DNA from 2 places in the Paenibacillus sp. JNUCC 35 genome. Region 1 is predicted to be linked to the other one. Evidence: riboswitches for the same ligand, from Rfam matches in the RefSeq annotation. Region 1 holds a riboswitch; the other holds the start of a gene.
What was found. Region 1 has a riboswitch for FMN ahead of ribD (bifunctional diaminohydroxyphosphoribosylaminopyrimidine deaminase/5-amino-6-(5-phosphoribosylamino)uracil reductase RibD). Riboswitches for the same ligand answer to the same signal wherever they lie in the genome.

Region 1 (10,045 bases):
GCGTTCGCAAATATGTTTCCGTAGACGGGGGCATGACGGATAATCCCCGCCCGGCCCTTTACCAGTCCCAGTACGAAGCGATGCTGGCGAACCGGGCTTCGGAGCCGTCTCAGGAGACGGTCTCCATCGCGGGCAAGTGCTGCGAAAGCGGCGATATGCTGATCTGGGACGTGGAGCTTCCTCTCGTCGAGACGGGTGATATACTGGCCGTTGCCAGTACGGGAGCGTACAATTACTCCATGGCCAGCAACTACAACCGGATTCGCAGACCCGCCGTCGTTTTCGTAAAAGACGGAATGGCCGACATGGCGGTCAAACGGGAAACGTACGAAGATCTGGTCCGCAACGATGTCGTGCCGGAACGGATGAAACAAATTCAGCCGGTCCGCTGATTTTCATCCATAGACGGGCATAACGTCCCGATAACGGCCAAACAAGCCGGAGGACTCCCTCCGGTTTGTTTTTTTACTCTATACGCTTGGAAAGTGCTGCAGCGCAGCGAAAGATAGTGAACGGTTCCCGTTAACAGACGGACGAACCTGACTCGTAAAAGTGACGCTTATTTGTACATCCATCCAATATGGAGTACAATGAAAGAGATTGCTTTCACAATCATGTACCCCGCAATCTAAGCAGGAACCGATACATAAAAGGAGAGTGTCCCACATGGCAAAACAAGCGAAAATCACAATGGCAGGCGGCGGCGAAGTGCTGATCGACCTCTTTGAAAAGGATGCCCCGAACACAGTGGCAAACTTCGAGAAACTGGCTAATTCCGGTTTCTACAACGGACTCAATTTCCACCGCGTTATTCCGGGCTTCGTAGCCCAAGGCGGCTGCCCTCAAGGCACCGGCACCGGCGGTCCCGGATACACGATCGACTGCGAAATCAACCCGAACAAACACGAGCGCGGAACGCTTGCAATGGCTCACGCCGGACGCAACACGGGCGGCAGCCAGTTCTACATCTGCTACCAGCCGCAGCCTCATCTTGACGGCCAGCACACGGTTTTCGGCAAAGTAACCAAAGGCATGGAATATGTGGACGCGTTCAAAGGCCGCGACACGATGGAGAAAGTTGAAATCGTCGAAGTGTAAGGAATGAACCCAAAAGCCCCTGGACAACCGCTGTAAGAAAGCGGCTGATCAGGGGCTTTTCAGGTTCAGGGCATCGCGGCGTATTTCCGCGTACGCAACATCCAGCAGAGAATCCACGCCGGCTTTACCGAGTTCGTCCCAGAGCCGCGCTTTATCCCATCCGCAGGCTGCCAATCCCTCATGGAGTACACGGCCGCGCACAATAACGGGGATCGCGTCAGAATGGCCATGATATAGGTTTGCAAAGCCGACAGCCGCCGTGTTTTTGGCCGCCTTCAGGCCCTTTCGGGTAAAGTCTGTGTTCCTTTTCATTTATTCGGCTTCCCTTTCGTATAAGATGATCGTCCGGGTTTTCCGGGCACTTGCTTAAATATCCGGATGGTGGAATACCCTTCTGTCCTTCCGCCGCAATCTCCATTTAGGTACGGGACATAAGCATCCTTCCTTGATGTGAGACCCGTTCCGCTTTTTTTCGCATGACATCCATAGGACAGACTTATCCAGCCTTTCCCCGATTCGGCCCTGCTTATACCGTTTTCCGACCGGACTAGTCAACTTGACACTTGCAATTTGGAAATGACAATGGTACTATTCAGTCAACAATCGAATAAGATTGAATCAATCCTTCGGGGCGGGGTGAAAGTCCCTACCGGCGGTGTTGCCGCAGTACCGGTTATCCGGTCTGCAGCTCAGTCCGTGACCCGGCTTGTCTGTTTTTAAGCGTTCGAACGCAGGACAACCCGGCTGACTTGGTGAGAGTCCGAGACCGACAGTTAAAGTCTGGATGGGAGAAGGAGAACGAAACGATTCAGTCTGCATACGCAGCTTTACCTGCATTCGCGCAGAAAGGGCTTTTTTAGGTACATACGCGGCCTGGGTTGGCCGGCTTATTTGTGCTCTAAAGTTCATACGCAGCGGCGAGACCGGACGGCGGGCCATCGAGGCCTTAGCTTGTGCTATCTTTCCACTGCCGTTATTTCCGATAACGTCCTTTCTGCAAGCAAGATCCGAAATGTGTGGTAGCAGCACGTTTCTTTGGCATACCTGCCGGAGAATCCCGTATCCGTTCCCTTATTAAGGGGATCGGAGGTACTTTCCCGTACCCGCAGACTGGCTTCACGCGCGTTCTTGCTATTCCATAAACCGCCCTTGTCCGAAACGGACAGGGGCTTTTTCAGGTTCAACATTTTGGCCGATGCGGGAGAGACTACACACAGAACGAACCAAGCCGGAACGCTGCTGAGGCAGAAAAGAGGGAAGAGCCAATTCCCTTCCCGGAAAGGAGACCGCTCATGTTTCAACCTTTACAGGACGAAAGTTACATGCGCCTGGCGCTGCAAATGGCCCAGGCGGCGCTCGGACAGACGGGCATCAATCCCGTCGTCGGCTGCGTCGTCGTCAAAGACGGCCGCATCGTCGGCATGGGCGCCCATCTGAAGCGGGGAGAGGGCCACGCGGAAGTGCACGCGCTGAAGATGGCCGGCCGCGAAGCTGAAGGCGCCACGGCTTACGTCACGCTGGAGCCGTGCAGCCATTACGGCAAGACGCCGCCGTGCAGCGACCGGCTCATCGAGAGCGGCATCCGCCGGGTCGTCGTCGCGACCGTAGACCCGAACCCGCTCGTGGCGGGATCGGGGATCGCGAGACTGCGGAGCCGGGGCATCGATGTGGAGGCCGGTCTGCTCGCGGACGAGGCGAACGCCTTGAACGAGGCGTTCAACAAATTCATCGTGACGCGCCTGCCCTTCGTCACGATGAAATCCGCGAGTACGCTTGACGGCAAGATCGCCGCCAAAACCGGCGACAGCAAGTGGATCACCGGCGCGCCCGCCCGCGAGCTCGTCCACGCGATGCGGCACCGCCACGCCGCGATCATGGTCGGCATCGGCACCGTGCTTGCCGATGATCCCGAGCTGACCACCCGGCTGTCCGTGCCGGCGCTCCATCCGCTGCGAATCGTCGTCGATTCGCAGCTCCGGACGCCGCTGTCCGCGCGGGTGCTGCGGCAGCAGGATGAGCGGCCGACGCTCATCCTGACAACCGCCGGCGCCGATCCCGCCAAGCGCGAAGAGCTTGAAGCCCTCGGCGCCGAAGTGCTGGCGTGCGGCAGCGGCCCGCACGTCGATCTCCCGCTCGCGATGCGGCTGCTGGGCGAGCGGGAGGTGCCCTCCGTCCTCCTGGAAGGCGGAGGACGGCTCTGCGGGGCGATGCTGGAGAACGGCCTGGTGGACAAGGCGGTGCTGTTTTTCGCCCCGAAATGGATCGGCGGCGGGCCGGAGGCGCCGGACAACGCGTCGTTCGCCGGATTCGGCCGCATGAGCGAGGCGATCCGGCTGGCGCGGATGACCGTCGAGACCGTCGGCGAAGACGTCTGTCTCACGGGTTACCCGCAGTACGCCGAGAAGGAGGGTTCATCATGTTTACCGGATTAATCGAAGAAATCGGCGTTATGCGCCGCATACACAAGCAGGGCCAGGCGATGGTCCTGACCCTCGGCGCACGCCTGGTGCTGGAAGATGTAAAGCTCGGCGACAGTATAGCCGTCAACGGCGTCTGTCTGACCGTCGTCGCTTATGACAAGGAGACCTTTTCCGTCGATGTCATGCCGGAGACATACCGCAAAACGAACCTGGCCTCGCTTCAGACGGGAGCACGCGTCAACCTGGAACGGGCGATGCCGGCGAACGGACGTTTCGGCGGCCATCTCGTACAGGGCCACGTGGACGGCACCGCCCGGATCCGGGCGAGAACGCCGGAGGAGAATGCGGTCGTCTACCGGCTGGAGCCGGACGACGATGCTGTCCTCCGCTACATGATCGCGGGCGGTTCCATCACGATCGACGGTATCTCGCTTACGCTTATAGACGTGACCGACAGCACGTTTGCCGTTTCAATCATTCCGCATACCCTGGCCCAGACGATTCTGCAGGACAAACAGCCCGGGGACAGCGTGAACATCGAATGCGACGTGCTTGGGAAATATATTGAAAAACTGCTCCGCACGGGTCCGAGCGGGAAGACACATTCCCGCGCCGGACAGGGCGGGCTGACCGAGAAGTTTTTGGCGGAGAACGGATTTTTCTGACGGTAAGCCGAACGGTATTTTTTTGAAGGAGGGAACAAAATGACAGAGAGAGAAACCTATTCGTTTCATTCGATCGAAGAAGCGGTCAGCGACCTGACCGCAGGGAAGGTCATTATCGTCGTGGACGACGAGGACCGCGAGAACGAAGGCGATTTCATTGCCCTGGCCGACAAAACGACGCCCGAGGTTATCAATTTCATGATCAAGGAAGGCCGCGGACTCGTCTGCACCCCGATCACGGAAGAACGGGCGCAGGAACTGGACCTGCCTCCCATGGTATCCCGCAATACGGATTATCACGGGACGGCTTTTACGGTGTCCGTCGATCATGCGGAAACGACGACGGGGATATCGGCCCACGAGCGCTCCCGGACGATCCGGGCCCTCATTGATCCGGAAGCGAAGCCGCTTCATTTCCGCAGGCCGGGGCACGTATTTCCCCTGATTGCGAAAAAGGGCGGCGTCCTGCGCCGCGCGGGTCATACGGAAGCGGCCGTCGACCTGGCCCGCATGAGCGGCTCGTATCCCGCGGCGGTTATTTGCGAGGTGATCAAAGAAGACGGAACGATGGCCCGGGTCCCCGATCTGATGGAGGTTGCCCGCATTCACGGGCTGAAGATCATTACGATCAAAGACCTCATCCATTACCGGAGTGAAAAGGAAAACCTGGTCAAACGCGAAGTGGAGGCGAAGCTGCCGACGGATTTCGGCACGTTCCAGGCCATCGCGTATACAAACCAGTTGGATCAGAAGGAGCATGTTGCGCTTGTCAAAGGGAATATCGACGGTTCGGTCCCGACGCTGGTGCGCGTGCATTCCGAGTGTCTGACGGGAGATGTGTTCCACTCCCACCGCTGCGACTGCGGTCCCCAGCTCGCTGCCGCTCTGCAGCAGATAAACGATGAAGGAGCGGGCGTGCTGCTCTATATGCGTCAGGAAGGGCGCGGCATCGGACTGATCAACAAGCTTAAGGCCTACGTGCTGCAGGAAGAAGGCCTCGATACGGTCGAAGCGAACGTCAAGCTGGGATTCGCTCCCGATCTGCGCGACTACGGAGTAGGGGCCCAGATTCTGAAAGATCTCGGAATCCGGCAGATTCGCCTGCTTACGAACAATCCTCGCAAGATCAAAGGTTTGGAAGGCTATGGACTGGAGGTCGTCGAAAGAGTCGCGATCCAGATGCCGCATAATGAAGATAATGCCAGATATCTGCATACCAAGCAGGAAAAACTCGGTCATTTGCTCCAATTTGATCCAAACTGATGCTTTTTTCTAAAAATCTCTTTTTATCTGCGTCATCAATTTGTATACTAGAAGGAGTCGGTTATTGTGGTAAAAAATTATGAAGGTCATCTGATTTCCCAAGGACAGAGATACGGCATCGTTGTAGGCCGTTTTAATGAATTTATTACGTCCAAGCTGCTGGGCGGAGCGCTCGACGCGCTAAAGCGCCACGGAGTGGAAGATACCGAAGTCGAAGTCGCCTGGGTACCGGGCGCATTCGAAATTCCTCTGATTGCACAGAAACTGGCGGAAACCGGCAAATATGACGCCGTCATTACGCTGGGTACCGTTATTCGCGGCTCCACGCCTCACTTTGATTATGTTTGCAACGAAGTGGCCAAAGGCGTTTCCGCCATTTCATTAAAAACGGGTGTTCCGGTTATTTTCGGAGTCCTGACGACCGACTCCATCGAACAGGCGGTTGAACGGGCCGGCACGAAAGCGGGCAACAAAGGCTGGGATGCCGCCGTTACCGCGATAGAAATGGCTAATCTTACGAAGCAGCTGCAGGGCTGACCGCGGTTTTGAGCTCGCGCCTCCCTACAGCGCTTAGCAAGCGATTCGGAGCCCCGGCCACTTAGGACGGGGATCTTTTTTTGGGAGAGCAGATTCATGAAAATGCTGTATAAACTTGAAGCGTTCGAAGGGCCGCTCGACCTGCTGCTTCACTTGATCGATAAGTCCGAGGTCGATATCTACAATATCCCGATCAAGGACATTACGGAGCAGTACATGGAATATGTCCAGGCTATGCACGAGCTGGAACTGGAAGTGACGAGCGAATTTCTGGTCATGGCCGCCACGCTGCTGGCGATCAAGAGCAAAATGCTGCTGCCGAAACCTCCCGTACTCGATCTGGACTTCGATTATTACGAAGAGGACGACTTCGATCCGCGGGCCGAACTCGTGCAGAAGCTGATCGAATACCGCAAGTACAAAGCGGTTGCCGATCTGCTGCGCGACAAGGAAGTGGAGCGGAGTCTTGTGTTTACGCGCGAGCCCGAGGACTTGACGCCCTACGTTCCCCAGGTGCAGGAGAATCCCGTTAAAGGGCTGGACGTCAATGACCTGATGCTGGCCTTCCAGCGGACGCTTCGGAAGATGGTGCACCGCAACCAGGTCACCAAAATCCGGCGGGACGAAATATCCGTGAAGGACCGGATCGTGGATCTGGTGGAGCTTCTGCACAATAAAGGCGGGCGGCTCCTGTTCTCGAAGCTTTTTGAAAAGGAATGCAGCCGCGAGGAAATCGTGGTCACGTTTTTGGCATTATTGGAACTGATGAAGATGAAAAAGATTCAATGCTTTCAGCACCGGCTGTTTGAAGACATCGTCATTCAGGCCAAAGAGGGAGAGATGACGGATGGACTTTCAACAGATGAAATCGATTATTGAAGGGCTGCTTTTCGTGGCGGGAGACGAGGGCCTGGACAAGAAACAGCTCGCCGATATTCTGGAGACGGACGCGCACATCGTCACCGAGCTGGTTGAAGAGCTCCAGGATGACCTGCGCAGCGGAGGCAGGGGGATCCAGATCACGAGGGTTGCCGGTGCCTATCAGATGACGACGGTTCCGGAGCATGCGCCTTATTTCGAACGACTGGCCTATTCTCCTTCCCGTTCCTCTTTGTCGCAGGCCGCGCTTGAAACGTTGTCCATTATCGCTTACAAACAGCCGATCACACGGGTGGAGATCGAGGAAATCCGCGGGGTCAAATCCGAACGGGCCCTTCATACGCTTATGGCGAAGGAGCTCATTGTGGAAACGGGGCGCGCGGAAGCGATCGGACGGCCGATTTTATACGGAACGTCGAAGCCTTTCCTGGAATACTTCGGCTTGAGTTCGATCGACGATCTGCCGGAGTCGCCTGCTTTTGTCGGCGATTTCGATCTGGAAGAAGAGACAAAGCTTCTTTTTGACAAATTGAACGGGGACGAAACCGACCAGCTGACTTTCGAAGATTTGGGACGGGATCTGCTGGACGGGCTGGATGCCAAAAACGCCGGTTTGTCCGTGGACAACGGGGAGGACTTGCTCTTGGAAAATGACGCCTCTATTCCGGAACGGTACGAATTTACGTCATCGGAACCGAACGATTGGGAATTTCCGGAACTTCCGGAACTGCCTGAAGGGCTTGCTAAAGATCCGAACGTACCCGACAAAGAATAAGCAAAAGAGAAGCGTCTTGGCTTGCGGCATGCAAGCGGGGCGCTTTTTTTTGGTTGGGACCGAGGCCGGGGTCTCACAAAATGTTTGAATGATCTGGATGGAGCGGGTGATACTAGGAAGGTCGGTTTGCGGGAGGAGGGTACCTGTGTTAATCGGGGGAATAATAATCGCCATTGTGCTTGTTTTGGTCCTGGCGGCCGTCTTAGCCATGCTCAGCTCCGTTCAACTTACGTTTTACTGGAACCGGGTCGGGGAAAATGACGAAATGTACGTTCAAGTCCGTGCGCTGTACGGCTGGATTAAATACCGGTTTAATGTGCCGGCCATTCAGTTCAACAATCTGATTGACGGACTGACACTGAAAATCAACCAAGCCGATCAGAATAAGATGGATACCACTAAAAAAAACAAAAGCAGAATCGATAAAGCATATATTCAAACTTTTTACCGCGAAGGAAAAGACCTGCTGCGGCACACGCAAGGGCTAAACGCCTGGTTTAAACGTACCATGAGCGCCTTTCGCTGCACGGAGCTGAAATGGAGCACGGGAGTCGGGGCTGGCGACGCGGTACAGACCGCTATTCTGTCCGGAACCGTATGGACTTTGAAATCGGCGGCTGTCGGGCTGCTGACGAAATATGTGCCGCTGTCCGCCGTTCCGAAACTGGCTGTAAATCCGCAGTATAATCGCACCGCTTTTCAAATCGAGTTTGTGTGTGTCATTCAGGCTAAAGCGGCGGCAATCGGTCTTTCCGGATGCAGACTGATCTACAGGATTATCAGAACGCCCGGAGGATTGCACGCCTGGTTCCGGCTCCTGCGTCAAGTCATTCCCGGAGACAGAACGCGCGCCAAAAGGCCGGAGCCGGCCACGACGTAAAACCGGCACGGGCTTAGGGCGGTTTACATACGAAGATCATTCCCGGGGCAACCTATCGGATGCAGACCTAACACTCCTTCAAGCATGGAACTTCCGCTTTGAAGGAACCAAAGGAGGAGACTTCATTGACCGATCATCCGATTCAAGGGCTGATGAAAACAGCCATGGAAAACATCAAGCAAATGGTGGATGTGAACACCATTGTCGGCGATCCGGTAGAAACACCGGACGGCAGCGTCATTATGCCGATCAGTAAAGTCGGGTTCGGTTTCGCGGCAGGCGGCAGCGAATTCACGACGGAAACTCTTCCGGACGTGGGGAGCCGGGGCGGGCTTGAGAAAGCGGCCGTGGAAATGCCGTTCGGCGGCGGAAGCGGCGGCGGTGTCTCCATTACCCCGATCGCGTTTCTTGTCGTAGGCAAGCATGGCGTCAAGATTGTGCCGCTCGACAATCAGACTCATCTGATTGAGCGTCTGATCGACTCCGCTCCGCAAATCGTGGACCGTGTGCAGTCCATGATCAAGTATGGCGGAAGCGCTTCGGGTCTTGGCGGTGCGGGTACTTCGAACATTAATATCGAAGCCGACACCATCAAAATGTAACTTCTTCTCCCGCCATGCGAAAAGCCCGGAATCGGATCAAACCGATTTCGGGCTTTTTTACCGTTTTGGCAGGGGTACGGATTTTCGTGGTCAGGGCAGAAAAATCATGTAGCGGAAATAGAGATACAGCTGCGAAATAAGCAGCGAAACGAAGGTAATGGGCGCTCCGATTTTAAGAAACTCCAAATAGCTGAATCCTTTGCCTTCTTTAGCGGCAATGCCCGCTACAATGACATTGGCGGAAGCGCCGATCAGAGTCCCGTTGCCTCCAAGGCATGCTCCCAGGGCCAGAGACCACCAAAGCGTGTTGATCTCCATGGAATCGGCAGGAAGCTGCATGTTCACGGCCATATCTTTAATAAGAGGGATCATGGTGGCGACGAAGGGGATGTTGTCGATAGTGGCGGATGCTATTCCCGATCCCCATAAAATAAGCGGAGCGGCGAGCCTCACGTCTCCTCCCGTAACGTTCAGCACCTGCAGAGCCAGACTTTTAATGATGCCGACTTCCTGCAAGGCTCCGACCAGGGCGAACAAACCCGCGAAGAAGAAAATGGTGACCCATTCCACGGAATCGAACGCTTCTTCAACTTCTTTTTCTTTTAATCCGAAAAGCATTAAAAGCACGGCGCCCGTGATGGCTACGACAGCCGCTTCCACATGAATGACGGAATGAAGCACGAATCCGATAATGGTCAGCCCGAGAATTATCAGCGATTTTTTCATGAGGACGGGATCTTGTATATAGGCTTTTTCGTCCAGCTTCATCAGTTTTTCTTTGTGTTCGGGACTGGTTTTAAGCTGCTTTCTATAGATGACGCGCAGCATCGCCAGCGTTGCGATGAGGACGAGAACGGTCACCGGCGCGAGATTGCTCAGAAAAGCGTTAAACGTGAGATGGGGATTAGCCGACCCGATCATAATAT
Region 2 (10,045 bases), 630 kb from region 1:
CATTGCTAATTTATTTGGACAATATGGATATGGAGTTCAAAAAAGACATACGGACTATATTGCATTGCGTGGAGCATTAAACGAATTAAAGTCTTTAGCGATGAAATCGGATCAGTCGATTGCTCTGCCGTACAATATTGGTTGCGGCTTAGCTGGTGGAGATTGGGATATAGTAGGACAAATCATTGAGGAAGTTTTCATTGATTATGATGTGACACTATATAAGTTCGAATGAAATACAGGCTGTTTGGTCGAACTAATATTTAGACAATAAAACTATGGTTTTATTGTACGAAGATATGAAGAAAGCCCTCTATTTGAGGGCGTTAAAGTCTTTATTGTATTTACATAGCACCAATTGTAGCAACCGCACTCATTTTACTAGCAGATAGCCAGGCATACGGGCTGTATACCATATTGGCAATATAACTATGACCATCTATAGCTATATTAGAACCATAATAAAAAGCCATCCAAGGTATCTTTGAACAATAAACTTTATCTTGATCTCCTAACGTATTGACTAGGCTGAACGTTGCGTTTGGATGAGTGCTTACATAGCTCTTTGCCCAAAACCCAGCATTAATAGCCTGAGAGGAAGCACCTGTCCATCGCATTACTTTAGTATTAGGGCGCTTCTTAAACCAATCGTCTAAAGATGTAAGTCCTGGATTGTAACCCGAGCCTTCAATGCTAACCGTTACACCATCCCAGTCGCCTACAATAGCTGCGTGCCCGTGTAGTCCAGAACTACGAGTATCATTTGTAACCAAAACGTCTCCAGGAATTACACTAACACTGGTTCCAGGATAAACACGTCCACCACCAGGAGGAACAGAGTAAACTGTATTGTCAGAAGTGGACTCGTTTGCAAATATAGTAACAGGAAAAATAAAAATCAGTGCCATTACTAGAGATAGTATTTTTGAAATATTTTTAGACATTCTAACTCTCCCACATATCTTATTCGCTGGCCAACTAGATAAATTTACCATATTAATATAATTGAGTCAAACATGCTTGTATTTACCTTTTAATTATTACTCAATATGCTTCTGTCCATTTCTGCTTGATTGATATATCTTTCCATCTGTATCTTCACTATAGTAATAAGTGTTTTCAGGTTCATCCTTAAATTGAACCGCAACTGCGTAATCATTAATACCAACAAATTTTTGCGCCTTAACTGTTTTGAATGTGTAGTCCTTTGCTTCAAAACCCTTGGTTTTAAGATGCTCTACTGTTCTTTTTTCAAGAGATTGACTGATTGCAGTGTTGATTTTTATTTCACTTCCGTAATAATCTCCAATAAAAAAACCTATAGCCAACATTAAGACAAATAACACAATAAGCCAAATTTTACGAATAGTTTTCACTCTCCTTGGTGTAAAAGAATAAAAATTCGAATAGAGGGAGCCTTGTGAAACGCACTCACAGGGCTTAGAGATGATTATTGAAACGCAATCAATATACTATATATAGTAAAATATGTAAAGTTCTATATTGGTTAATGAAAAGATAAATTGATGAACGGCTATTTATATAAATGAAAATATGCGATACATGAAGGCGATTTTACTGAAAGATAACTACACCGTTTATCATCTTCACAACGAACTTAGCAATCCAACAACAAGCATGGTTATGGATTCTACCACTAAGTTTAATTCAGTATTTAAGATTGGCAAGAGAACTAGAAATGAAGTATTTTTGTTTTTGATGGCAAATGGGTTAAGATAGAAGATCAATTCGAAGAATGGATCACAAGTTGTTTCATAAAAAAGTAAAAGAAAGAGAGCAGTTAAATCAAGCGATACACGATAATGAACGTCGCGGATTTAAAGTTGTACAAAAATGGGAACAGCCAAATATAAAAAGGACGGGTCGATAGCGCGTGTTATATTTTGTGCTAAGATGCTAAAAGAAGATACACATGGAAAATAAAAATCTAAAATTTAATATCAACAAAGCAGATCTGCCTCTAGTTTTAACAGTAGAACAAATTATTCAGGTTCTAGGCTTTGGAAGAAGGAACGAATACTAATTTTAGAAACCTCCGTTTCCAGTAAGACGGGTAGGTAAAACAGCTATGATAAACGCATCTAGAGACGTGATTTTCAATTGGTTAGAAGGCAAAGAAAGCAGGGCATAAGCCCTTGCTTTTTTTAATTTAGAGTGTTAATATTTCAATTACAGTTAAGTGTTTTTTCGGCAGGTTTTTGGTAGGATTTTGTTCTGAAACGGGATGATATCAGAGGTAACGCCAGATCATCAACGGAAACGAAGATTTGCTACAAACCTAGTGGTATCAAGGGTTTCGGGTAACGAAACGACTGCTAAAGGCCACCCAAAAAACATACGAAATTGAATATTGAACCTTCGGGGTAGGGTGAAAGTCCCAACCGGCGGTGATGGGTACGCAAGTACCCTAAGCCCGCGACTCCCGGCTTTTACGGCCGGGACTGACTTGGTGCGACTCCAAGGCCGACGGTAAAGTCCGGATGGGAGAAGGTGAAAAGCAGCTTCATTAAAATTTTCATTTTAATGAAGTCTGTTTGTCGATGCCCCCGTTGAACTTCCAGCGGGGGCATCGTCTCTTTTCGGAAGGTTCAATTCAAAACATTCCACAGGGGGTTTTTGAATTGGAGAATGCTTTAGGTCTTAACGGAAAGTCCGCATTAACGAAAGGAAAAGGGATCAACGGCATCTGGTATGTCGCGCTGGGCGCCACTTTGTGGGGACTCGATCCGCTTTTCCGCATCCTGCTGCTGAAAAGCTTAACATCGGCGCAGATCGTGTTCATCGAACACCTGCTGCTCGCCTGCTACGCGCTTCCGGTCCTGATCCGGTACCGCGAACAACTGACCGGGAAGCTGACGCTGGCTGTCATCGGCGCGCTGCTGTTCATTTCATGGGGCGGATCGGCAATCGCCACGATTTTGTTCACGTCGGCGTTTGCTCATGGGAGCGCGAATGCCGTGCTGCTTTTACAAAAGCTTCAACCCTTATTCGCAATTACCTTGGCGCGCGTACTGCTGAAAGAAGCTCTGCCGGCCCGATTTTTTAAATACATCTTTTTCGCACTTGGGGGCACGTATTTGCTGACGTTCGGGTTTCAATCCCCGTCGCTGGGGCTCAAAGATCTGGGCACCATGAGCTGTCTGCTGTCGATTCTGGCCGCAATTCTCTGGGGCGGGTCCACGGTCATGGGCAAATATTTGCTGCAAAAAAATCTCGATTTCCCGATCGTAACTTCGCTCCGGTTTTTACTGGCCATTCCGCTGCTGTTTATCGTGCTGATGGCGAGCGGGGACGCCTGGCAGCTTCATAAAGGAACGGGCGAGTGGGCGCTCATTGTTGTGAACTTGCTGTTCCAGGCGTTTTTCCCGGGGCTGATCAGCATGCTGCTCTACTATAAAGGGTTGTCCTCGACCAAGGCGTTTCTCGCGACGATCGCGGAGTTGTCCTTCCCGGCCGTCGGTGTTCTGATCAACTGGCTCGTATTCGATCAGGCCCTGACAATCGGACAGCTGGCCGGCTTCCTTCTGATCTGGTCCACGTTGTGGTTTATGGGACGCACCCCGGAAAGTAAAGCCGCCGCGTCCGGCGCCAACGAAAAGCTAGACGCTTCGACCGTTTAATTGCAACGCATCCCAAAGACTGCCTAATCGGCGGTCTTTTTTTATATCCACCGAAAGCGGAACTCCACTTGCAGGGAGCGAAAGAATTGACTTTAGTTGAACCTCAGACAGGTGTGCGGGAGAGTATAGCCGGATTTCCGGAAGGATGCTATGCTAAAATAAACACAATACCATTATTTTACATAATCCCGCTAAGTGAGGTGTACGGAAATGAAGCGCCCGGCTATGCTTGACGAGATTCATGCCCTTCATCCCAATGAAGCCAAGGGCCTGCTGCTGCAAATGCTGGAGCAAGCACAGCGTTACGACGAGCTGTTGGAGAAAGAACATGCCCTTCAAAAACAAATTTTAGAGATATGGAATGGACACTTGGCCCGAAAACGGGCGGAGAACGAGGGAAGAGCAGGCCATGTCCACATTGTGATGGGACTGTCCGAAGCGGGAGCTTTGAAATCTGCGCTCAGCAGCCTGAGCAGGAGGAAGGAAAGCGAGATCCTGGCGTTCAACGATTGTTTTTCCGAAGGGCCGATCCGGGAACTGGAGACGGAGGAAGGGCGGAAGTTCCGGCTGGAATGGATGTCCGAACGTTTCAAAGGGTATGGACACGCCCAGCTAACAGGGATCCGGCACGGTTCAGATACCATTCTGGAGACTATGCGCAGCTTACCCGCCGATAAGGACATTACAATCTGGACCGGTAATCACGCCCACGAGCAGATCGGGATGCGTCTTGCCCTGTCTGTCCTTCGCGATGCTCCGAATAACGTCTATATCGGCCATGTTTCGCAGCTGTATGAAGGGATAGCCGCTCGTTTCGATCCGGTGCCGCATTCTTACGCATTCGGCTTTCTTTCCATAGAAGCGATTGAAGAAATCGTGCGGCTGCATGAAAAGCGAAAGCAGCCTTTATCGGAGCAAGCAAGGCAAGAGTACGTCCGGGAATGGGAAGAGCTGTCGGCTTCCGATGCGAAGCTTCATATCTGGTCGGACGGCAAAATAGTAGCGGCTCCCGAAGACAGTTACGACGAGACGCTCGCAGCTCTTGTCGGTCAAATGCAGCGTGGCGGCAGCGATGACGAGGAGGAATTCATCCCGGCCAGCCGGGTGATTATGGAAGCGCTGGAGAGCTGGGGCGGCGCCGTTATGTTGGAGTTCATCGAATACCGGCGGCTGTGGACGTTGATTAGCGATGGACGGCTAAGGTTTAAAGGTGTGCCGGCTGCCATGCAGTCGTATAAAGTGGCGCTGGCCGAATCATCCTGATAGGCAGAAAAAGCAGTTCGCGGCAGTTGTCCGTTAAAGGCTCCCCGAATGCAAAAAGAAAGCGCGCGCGATTCGAAATCACACTAGCACGCTAAAATGCCGGGCGTGCTGAGCCGGCTCTGCATCGCCGGAGGCCAAACCCCGACAACGCCCTTCGGCACTCAAAAAAAGCAGGTTCCCCTCATCAATCGGGAACCTGCTTTTTTTGAGTGCTACTCGCCCGCGGCGGTTTTTTTCACATCCGACGCTTTGATGCCGCGCATAATGCTTACCTCGACGCGGCGGTTTTTGGACCGGCCTTCGGACGTGCCGTTTGAATCCACCGGCCGGTACTCGCCGTATCCGATCGAGCGGAATCGGCTCGGGTCGATGGCTTTATTTTCAAGCAAAATTTTCATGAAATTCAGGGCCCGCTTGGAGCTTAAATCCCAGTTCGAATCAAACTCCTTGTTGCTGATCGGCACATTGTCGGCATGTCCGGCCACTTCGATCCGGTATTTCGGATATTGGCTCAGCATATCGGTCATGGCCTGGGCCAGAAGGCGCGATTCCGGTTTGATTACGGCAGACCCGGAGGCGAACAGCGCTTTATCCTGGATCGTGATCATTAACTGATCGTCGTTCAGGGTCGTAGTCAGCTCGGAGCCCAGCTTGTTGTCCGTGATGTATTGATCGAGCTTCTGTTTAAGCTTCTCGAGATCGGCCTGCTCGGCCTCATACTGCTTTTGCAGCGCGTCGCTTTCCGACGGGTTCGGGTTGTCATGCTGCTTGAGTGCGGTACTGGTGTCCCGGTTCAATGGGATTTTGGCGGAAGTTTCGAACGTCCCGGTTCCCCCGGTAAAAGCGGAGTTCAAAGCCCGCATAATACTGTCGTATTTTTTCGAGTCCACCTGGCTGGAAGCGAACAAAATAATGAACAGGGCCAGCAGAAGCGTCAGAAGGTCGGCATAAGGGATGAGCCAGGACTCATCCAGATGCTCCTCATGATGTTCTTTCCTGTGCTTTTTACTCATCGTCCATACCCGATTGTTTCGAGGAGTCCTCGTCTTCACGCTGGGAGCTTGGGACGAATACGAGCAGCTTCTGTTTGACGGCGGAAGAAGAAATACCGGCCTGAATGGATAGGAGTCCTTCCACCATCATCAGCTTCAGCATGACTTCTTTTTTGGATTTCTGTTTCAGTTTATTGGCGATGGGATGCCAGAGAACGTAACCGGAAAAAATACCGAGAAGAGTCGCGACGAAAGCCGCGGAGATCAGATGGCCGAGCTTCTCGATTTCGTTCAGGTTGCTCAGCGCCGCGATCAAGCCGACAACCGCTCCCAATACCCCCAGAGTAGGGGCGTACGTTCCCGCCTGCGTAAAGATTTGAGCGCCGTTCCGGTGCCGATCTTCCATAGCCGCAATATCTTCCATCAACACTTCGCGTACGAAGTCCTGATCATTGGCGTCGATAATCATCCGCATTCCGCTTTTAAGGAAGGGATCGTCAATTTCGTTCACTTTTTCTTCGAGAGAAAGGAGGCCTTCGCGGCGGGTAAGAGCTGTCCAGTCCGCCACCATATTAATGAGGTCTTTTTTGGGCATAAGCTTTTGCTCGGTGAAAACGATTTTCAACAATTTAGGAAAATTTTTAAGTTCTTCGCCCGAAAATCCGATAAAAAGAGTGGCCGCCGTCCCGACGAAAATAATGAGCAGAGCGGCGGGGTTGAACAGAGCAGTCAGGCTGGCCCCTTTCAAAACCATGCCGACGCCTACGGCGATAATCGCCAATATGATACCAATAATAGAAGATTTCTCCAAAGTTCGCGCACCTCTTCGTTGTAGGTTGTAAGACCTATATCGACAAGGGTACTCATAAAGTTAACAGTTATTTTCAAGTTTCCGCAAGTGTCACAAAAATCACACAAAACGGCGAAAAATCAGCTTTTTTGGCGTTTTTGGATCGTTTTTAAAAGGAATTTCCGCTCTGACCGGCGAAGGCTTACTGAATAATTTCGACCTGATTCGACACATCCCGTATTACGTACGATGAGTAATTTCAACGGGGACAAAAAAAGATTTTAATAAATTTTTCTCATTCCGGCTTTGGAAGATGTCCGGCCTTTTCGCGATGCTTTCCGAATGTTTTTTAACGTGCATACGCAGTCACGACTTATGGCATGATGTGCATAGCGGCATGACTTGTGCTAAAATCAGATTTTATCAAATCTCTTACAGCAGGTGTTTTCATGTTCAGTTTCTATTTGTTTCCGATTTCGTACGCTTTTCTAACGTTTCCGATTGCGGCGGTCCTGTTCACGCTTCCTTTTCTGATCGTCCAGTACCGCAAGTACGGGTATGTACACTTTTACAGGGCTTTGCTGCTTTACTTGTTTCTTCTGTACATGATGAATGCCCTATATCTGATCATTCTGCCGCTTCCTCCGAGCATCCACAACGCGCCTCCGGCGGTGGAGTCGTATGCCCAGTGGATTCCGTTCCACTTCCTGGAAGATATTCTCAAGGAAACGGCCGTAGTGGCGGACCAGCCGCGCACCTATCTGCATCTGCTGAAGGAACGAGCGTTCCTTCAAGTGTTCTTTAACGTGCTGCTGACAGTGCCGTTCGGTATTTTTCTGCGGTATTATTTCCGTACAAGCTGGGTCAAATGCCTGTTGTTCTCCTTAGGACTGTCTCTATTTTTCGAAATCACGCAGGTCACCGGCCTGTACGGCATCTACGATTATCCGTACCGGCTCTTCGATGTCGACGACATTATGATGAATACGGCGGGGGGCATGATCGGATATGTGGCGGCGGAATGGCTTTCTTCCCTGCTGCCGAAGATCGAATCCCTCGATGACAAAGTGGACTTGGCGGTCAAACGCGTCACTTACACCCGGCGCGGGCTGGCGTTCCTATTCGATTGGTTCGTGATGAGTCCGGTACTTGCCATTCTGGCTGTACTGAACGTGCCGCTCCCTTATGCGGCGGGCGTCGTGCTGTATTTTATCGTGCTGCCTTATTTCACGAACGGCCAGACGCTCGGCAAATGGATCGTCCGCATCCGTCTCACCGGCAAATCCGATAAAATAACGATCTATGAGCTCTTCGTCCGCTACGGGTTTCTGTACCTCTTCGTCGGGGGACTGAATCAGCTGTACATCCGGGCGGGGATCGAGAATCTTCCGGATATCCTGATGGTCATCGCGACGTTCGCCATGTTCCTGTTCAATGCCTGGTTCGCTATTCACGTCCTGCGCTGTGTATTTAACCGCAACCGGCAGTTGTTTTACGAGAAGAAAAGCGGTACGCGGCACGTAATCAAATAGGGAAGCGGAAATGAAAAAGTATGCAAAAGCAGCTTCAGCCCTCTCTTTTAGGGACTGGGGCTGTTGGAGCAGGCTGAGGGCTGGTTTACAGAAACTGAACCTGTTTTAACCCCGGGCAGATTCTTTTTTTCGGCCGAAACCGCTATATTTAAAAGAGGACTTAAATGAAGGCGCTTACTTTAGGAGGAGCCTTGAAGCGGAGGGAAGCGGAATGAAGAAACCCGTCGATATCGGTATCGTGCTGAGCCAGCTTGATCTGGCTTGGCAGAAATGGCTGGATTATAGGCCGCCGCAAAATCAGAAGCAACCGGTTTGAGAACTTGGCACCGGTGCGGGTGCCGGCACCGCAACACAAAACCGCAAGGCGAAAATCCGAACCGGCAGGAGACAAACGGAGGCAAACTATGTTAAAACCGAAGACGATCGAGGCCGATTGGGGCGGCCATCTTGTAAAATTGACCTGGATTGCTGCCGCAGCGCCTCCCGAAAAGGATGTCACGAGTGTGCATGGCGTCTGCTTTTACGAAGGCAAAATATTGCTCGTCCGCGTCAAAACCCGCGGTTTTAACTTGCCGGGCGGGCACGTGGAGGCGGGCGAGACACCCCGGGAGGCCCTGCACCGCGAATGCCTGGAGGAAGGCTGCGTGGAAGGGGTGATCCGTCCGGTCGGGATGATTGAGGTGAGCCATGAGAACAACCCGAATTTCGATCCGGGCGGCAAGTATCCGCTCATCGGCTATCAGGTTTTTTACCGGATGGATATAACCGCCTGCCACCCTTTCACCCGGGGAAACGAGTGTACGGCCCGCATCTGGGTCGAGCCCGGGGAGCTGCCGCACGTGATCGAGGATCACGAGCTCATCCTTTGCGCCGTGGAAGCGGCGCTGAACACCGGACCCGTAAGCCCCCCGCTTGACGATTGAATAGACGAAGGAGGAGAATAGTATGCCCGAGAAACAGAACGGACAAAACCCCGCCGTACTCGTAACGGGAGGAAGCACCGGAATAGGCCGGGGCATCGCCCTTGCATTTGCCGCGGCGGGCTACCGAGTCGCGATTACCCATTATCAGGATGGGGATGCTGCAGCGGCAGCGGCCGAGGAGATTTCGCGCTTGTCGGAAGTCCCATGCGAAGTTATCGAGGGTGATCTGAGGAAGCTTGAAACAGCCGAAGCGACCATACCGGATGCCCTGCGAATGCTCGGCCGCCTCGATATTCTCGTAAACAATGCCGGCATCGGGCTGTACGGCCGCATACAGGAGCTGCCCGCGGAAAACCTGGACAGCTTATACGGACTGAATTTCCGCGCTCCGCTGCTTCTGATGCGGGATGCCTCCCGCCACATGATTGAGCGCGGCATTCGCGGGTGCATCCTGAACATTACCTCCTCGCGGGCCGAGCGGGCGTATCCGAAGGATGCCGCCTACGGCGGACTCAAGGCCGGCTTGGAACGGGCCTCCGAAGCTGCCGCGCTCGATCTGGCGCCTTATGGAATCCGCGTCAACTGCCTGGCTCCCGGCGCCGTACTTGTGCGGGAACCGGAGCCGCAGCTTGACAAGTTCGCCGAGACGATCCCCCTGGGCCGGATAGGGCTTCCGGACGATATCGGCCAAGCGGCGGTATGGCTGGCATCCGGGCAGGCGTCTTACGTGACCGGCATTTCTCTGCGGATAGACGGCGGCTTGATCCTGCCGGGGATGCCGGAGGACGGCAGCGCCTCTTGGAATCCGGGCGTATAACAGGCAGAGGCCTGCAAGGCCGGCGGGTCAGTTAAAGACGCCCGAACCCACAATCTCCACGTTGACTTTCGGATGGAAACGGACGTT

Region 2: it holds a riboswitch for FMN, as region 1 does, so the genes downstream of both, AC2TF6_RS16020 (DMT family transporter) here and ribD (bifunctional diaminohydroxyphosphoribosylaminopyrimidine deaminase/5-amino-6-(5-phosphoribosylamino)uracil reductase RibD) in region 1, are expected to answer to the same signal.

The regions. Positions count from the first base shown of each region.
Region 1 covers NZ_CM177771.1:4,162,063-4,172,107, reverse strand. The annotation lists gene lysA (diaminopimelate decarboxylase) at 1-392, shown strand, start outside; gene AC2TF6_RS18725 (peptidylprolyl isomerase) at 667-1,098, shown strand; gene AC2TF6_RS18720 (hypothetical protein) at 1,147-1,410, opposite strand; FMN riboswitch at 1,717-1,898, shown strand; gene ribD (bifunctional diaminohydroxyphosphoribosylaminopyrimidine deaminase/5-amino-6-(5-phosphoribosylamino)uracil reductase RibD) at 2,391-3,530, shown strand; gene ribE (riboflavin synthase) at 3,515-4,183, shown strand; gene AC2TF6_RS18705 (bifunctional 3,4-dihydroxy-2-butanone-4-phosphate synthase/GTP cyclohydrolase II) at 4,223-5,446, shown strand; gene ribH (6,7-dimethyl-8-ribityllumazine synthase) at 5,513-5,983, shown strand; gene AC2TF6_RS18695 (segregation and condensation protein A) at 6,080-6,862, shown strand; partial or broken gene scpB (SMC-Scp complex subunit ScpB) at 6,831-7,433, shown strand; gene AC2TF6_RS18685 (DUF2953 domain-containing protein) at 7,783-8,517, shown strand; gene ytfJ (GerW family sporulation protein) at 8,643-9,119, shown strand; gene AC2TF6_RS18675 (ArsB/NhaD family transporter) at 9,210-10,045, opposite strand, start outside.
Region 2 covers NZ_CM177771.1:3,533,710-3,543,754, reverse strand. The annotation lists gene AC2TF6_RS16030 (hypothetical protein) at 345-944, opposite strand; gene AC2TF6_RS16025 (DUF3139 domain-containing protein) at 1,041-1,376, opposite strand; FMN riboswitch at 2,372-2,517, shown strand; gene AC2TF6_RS16020 (DMT family transporter) at 2,643-3,641, shown strand; gene AC2TF6_RS16015 (DUF1835 domain-containing protein) at 3,852-4,904, shown strand; gene motB (flagellar motor protein MotB) at 5,117-5,917, opposite strand; gene motA (flagellar motor stator protein MotA) at 5,910-6,707, opposite strand; gene AC2TF6_RS16000 (VanZ family protein) at 7,136-8,218, shown strand; gene AC2TF6_RS15995 (NUDIX hydrolase) at 8,623-9,141, shown strand; gene AC2TF6_RS15990 (SDR family NAD(P)-dependent oxidoreductase) at 9,164-9,958, shown strand; gene AC2TF6_RS15985 (Ger(x)C family spore germination protein) at 9,986-10,045, opposite strand, start outside.